2 regions of the Ancylobacter sp. G4_0304 genome follow, and region 2 is predicted to be linked to the other one. Evidence: predicted binding sites of a transcription regulator. Region 2 holds the regulator's gene; the other holds the start of a gene.

Region 1 (2,198 bases), on a different contig from region 2:
ACCGCCAAGGAGCTGACGGCCGAGGAGCGCAACTTCCTCGCCCGCAACACGCTGCTGATCCTGAGCAAAAGCGCACAGCCCATCGGCACGCTCGGCGCCGCTCTGGCGGCGATCGCCGGGCGTGGCACGGCCGGGCGTTCCCATGTGGAGGAGACCTGATGAGCCGCATCCTGCTGGTCGAGGACAATGAGCTGAACCGCGACATGCTCTCGCGACGGCTGTCGCGCAACGGCTTCGAGGTGATCGTGGCGGTAAACGGGCAGGAGGGCGTCGACCTCGCGCTCTCCGGCAAGCCCGATCTCATCCTGATGGATATGAGCCTGCCGGTGCTCGACGGCTGGGAGGCGACGCGGCGGGTGAAGGCCAACCCGGAAACCGCTGCGATCCCAGTGATCGCGCTCACCGCCCACGCCATGGCGCAGGACCGCGAGGAGGCGATGGCGGCGGGGTGCGATGATTTCGACACCAAGCCCGTGGACCTGCCGCGCCTGCTCGAAAAAATCCGGGCGCGGCTGGGCCTTCCCGGGTGAGGATGCGGCGTCCGGCCGTGCGCGAGGACGTTCGCAGCACTGTCGTCAGAACGTCACGCGCGCGTTGCACATCACCGGAGTCGCTGTCCGAGCGGCTTGGCGCGCCGATTGCTAATCCCTCCCGGCCGATGCGGCGCCGGCACGGCGCGCTGCCGCCGGATCGAGCGTCCTCGGATCGAAACCCAGACCCATCGGGTGTTGCGCGTTGAGTGCCCTTGCCACGATTTCGGAGCTCCTCGCCGGGCTCGGCCTGTTCTTCATCGGCGTGAGGGCGCTCTCCGCCAACCTCGTGCCGCTCATGGGCCGGCGCGCACGCGCCGCCTTTGCCCGCGCCCTGCGCGGCCGGATGAGCTGCGCTATCGGCGGCACCATCGCCGGCGCGGTGACGCAGAGCTCCACCGCCGTGTCGTGGATCGTGGTCTCCTTCGTGAGGGCCGGCATCCTCACCGGCAGCACGGTGCTGCTGGCTCCGGTCTGGGCCAATGTCGGCACGGCGCTGCTGCCGCTTCTGGTGGCGTTCGACACCTCGATCGCCGCCGGCATCGTCATCGGCGCGGCGGGTTTCGCCAGCTATTTCAAGCTGGTAAAGCGCGAGAGCCTCAAGCATGCCATGGAAGCCGCGCTCGGCGCCGCCATGCTGCTGTTCGGCATGCATCTGGTCGCGCTCGCCGTCGGTCCGATCCGCGACGGGCTGATGCACCTGCCGTGGTGGGAGGCCGCGCTCGACCAGCCGCTGGTGCTCGCGCTGATCGGCGCGATTTTCTCCTGCGTCTCGCAATCCTCCTCGGTGTCGGCGGCCATCGCGGTCGCGGCGATGAGCGGCGGGCTGCTCGACCTGCCGGCCGCACTGCCGCTGGTCGCGGGCGCCAATGCCGCCGGCATGATCAACAATGCGGTGCTGATCCCCGGCGAGACCACGGCCGGGCGCCTCGCCTTCGCGCTTCAGGTCGCGCAGAAGGGCATCGGCGCGCTGTTCCTCGCCGTCGTCGCCACCTTCGCCGCGCTCTATCCGGGGCCGGGCGCGAGCCTGCTGGGTCTGGCCGGCAGCGCGCCGGACGGGCAGCTCGCCATCCTGTTCCTGCTGGCGCAGATCGTCGGCGCCGCCGGGGCGAGCCTGATCGAGGAACCGACGCGCCGGCTGATGCTGCGCCTGATGCCGGTGCCCGCGGTCGAGACGCTGGCGCAGCCGGCCTTTCTGATGCGCGAGGCGCTGAACGACCCGGCCGCCGCGCTCGACCTCACCTTGCACGAGCTCGGCCGCCTGAGCGCGCGCCTGCCGCAGATGCTGGACCACATACGCGACGAGCCGGACCTCGCGGCCCCCTCCCCGGCCGTGCTGCGCACCGCCGGCGTGACGCTGGCCGGCGCGATCCGGGCCTATCTGACCTCGCTGCTCGACAACCAGCCGACCCGCCCGCAGGTCGCCACCGCTCTGCTGCTGGAGGATGCCGCCGTCAATGCCAGCGCCTTGCACGAGGCTCTGGCGGAACTCGCCGATGCCAGCGTCAGCGCGCGTGCACTCCCCGCCGCCGGCCGGCTGGTGGAAGCGCTGCATGCCCTGCTCGGCACCGTGGCCGACCATGCCGAGGACCCGGCGGCGGACGATCCCGATATGGTGCTCAGCCTGCTCGGTCACCGCGACAAGCTGATGGAGGAACTGCGGCTGCG
Region 2 (2,198 bases):
CGGCCGAGATCTTCACCAATCCCCGCGAAGCCCGCACCCGCGACTACATCACCGGCCGCTTCGGCTGAGCGAATGACGAGAGAGGTTCATGCCATGACCGAACATATCGTTTCGTCATTCGACACCGATCTGAAGGAAATCGGGCGCCGCGTCGTGGAAATGGGCGGCCAGGCCGAGCGGCTGGTGGCCGATTCCGTGGCGGCTCTGGTCAAGCGCGACACCGAGCTCGCCCAGAAGGTCATCGTGCTCGACGGCCCGATCGACCTCCTGCAGCGCGAGATCGAGGAAAAGGCGATCCTCACCATCGCCCGCCGCCAGCCGCTGGCCGGCGACCTGCGCGAGATCGTGGCCGCCATGCGCATCGCCAACGATCTGGAGCGCATCGGCGACCTCGCCAAGAACACCGCCAAGCGCGTGCTCGCGCTCACCGGCGAGTTCCACCCGCAGAAGCTGGTGCGCGGGGTCGAGCACATGTCGGGCATCGTGTTCGAGCAGCTCAAGACCGTGCTGGACGCCTATGCCAGCCGCGACGACGCCAAGGCGGTCGAGGTGTGGCAGCGCGACGGCGAGGTCGACGTGCTCTACACCTCGCTGTTCCGCGAACTCCTCACCTACATGATGGAAGACCCGCGCAACATCTCGCTGTGCACCCACCTGCTGTTCTGCGCCAAGAACATCGAGCGCATCGGCGACCACGCGACCAACATCGCCGAGACGGTGCATTACCTCGCGACCGGCACGCTGCTCACCGAGGAGCGGCCCAAGCAGGACACGTCCAGCCTTACTTCCGTGGCGTTCCCGTCCTGATCGTCAGGCGCGGCGTGCGGCGAGGATAGACCATGCCGACCAACATTCTGATCGTGGAGGATGAGGAGCCCCTCACCCTCCTTCTGCGCTACAACCTCGAATCCGAAGGCTACGCCGTCGAGAGCGTGGCGCGCGGCGACGAGGCCGAGACCCGGCTGCGCGAGAGCGTGCCGGACCTCGTGATCCTCGACTGGATGCTGCCGGGCCTGTCGGGCATCGAGCTGTGCCGGCGCCTGCGCGCCCGGCCGGAGACCGAGCGCATGCCGGTGCTGATGCTCACCGCCCGCGGCGAGGAGACCGAGCGCGTGCGCGGACTCGCGACCGGCGCCGACGATTATGTCGTGAAGCCGTTCTCGGTGCCGGAGCTGGTGGCGCGGGTGCGCGCCCTGCTGCGCCGCGCCAAGCCGGACCACATCTCGACCCTGCTGCGTGCCGGCGACATCGAGCTCGACCGCGAGACCAAGCGGGTCCACCGCTCCGGCCGCGAGCTGCATCTGGGGCCGACCGAGTTCCGGCTGCTGGAGTTCCTGATGCAGTCGCCCGGCCGGGTCTATTCCCGCGAGCAGCTTCTCGACGGCGTGTGGGGCCAGGACGTCTATATCGACGAGCGCACCGTGGACGTGCATGTCGGCCGCCTGCGCAAGGCGCTGAACCGCCCGCGCCAGCCCGACCCGATCCGCACCGTGCGCGGCTCCGGCTACTCGTTCAACGAAATGTTCGCCCGCGCCCATTAAGGGCGCAGGCGCCGCAACGAAATGTTCGCCCGCCCCATTGAGGGCGCAGGCGCCGCAACGAAATGTTCGCCCGCCCCATTGAGGGCTGGCGCTTCGACAAGACGATCGCCCGCGCGCCGCAAACGCGCGGGCGTTGTCGTCAGGCGGACAGTGCCGTCAGGTCCGTGTGATCGAGAGCCCGCCATCGACCAGATGCGCGGTGCCCGAAACGAAGGACGCATCGTCCGAGGCGAGATACAGCACCGAGCGCGCCAGTTCCTCCGGGGCTGCCACGCGCTTCAGCGCGTGCAGCCCGGTGATGAAGGACTGCGCTTCGGCCGTGCCGTTGGCTTCCTTGTACATCTCGGTCTCCACCGCGCCGGGCAGCACGGCATTGACCCTGATGCCCTGCGGCCCGAACTCGGCGGCCAGCGCCTGGGTGAGCCCGATCAGGCCGGATTTCGAGGCGGCATAGGCGGCAAGGCCCGGAAAGGCGGTTGTGTAGCCGACGAAGGTCGAGGTGAAGATCACCGACCCGCCGCCGGTCTTCAGCATCTGCGCGATCTGGTGCTTGGCGCCGAGGAACGAGCCGGTGAGGTTGATCGCCAGCGTATCGGCCCAGCCCTCCTCGGAAATGCCCGTGCTCGGACCCTTTTCGCCGAGCGTGCCAGCATTGTT

What was found. The regulator PhoB, encoded in region 2, activates phosphate uptake and scavenging genes when phosphate is short. The targets are predictions, from matches to a motif close to TGTCATNNANCTGTCAT.
Region 1: a site for PhoB is predicted at 571-587, ahead of VRZ77_RS13705 (Na/Pi symporter). Genes of this name have one in related genera too.

What each region holds. Positions count from the first base shown of each region.
Region 1 covers NZ_JAZDRM010000022.1:13,170-15,367, reverse strand. Annotated here, with positions in the region: gene VRZ77_RS13715 (response regulator) at 1-159, shown strand, start outside; gene VRZ77_RS13710 (response regulator) at 159-530, shown strand; gene VRZ77_RS13705 (Na/Pi symporter) at 736-2,198, shown strand, end outside.
Region 2 covers NZ_JAZDRM010000007.1:87,387-89,584, forward strand. Annotated here, with positions in the region: gene pstB (phosphate ABC transporter ATP-binding protein PstB) at 1-68, shown strand, start outside; gene phoU (phosphate signaling complex protein PhoU) at 94-807, shown strand; gene phoB (phosphate regulon transcriptional regulator PhoB) at 840-1,541, shown strand; gene VRZ77_RS06005 (SDR family oxidoreductase) at 1,698-2,198, opposite strand, start outside.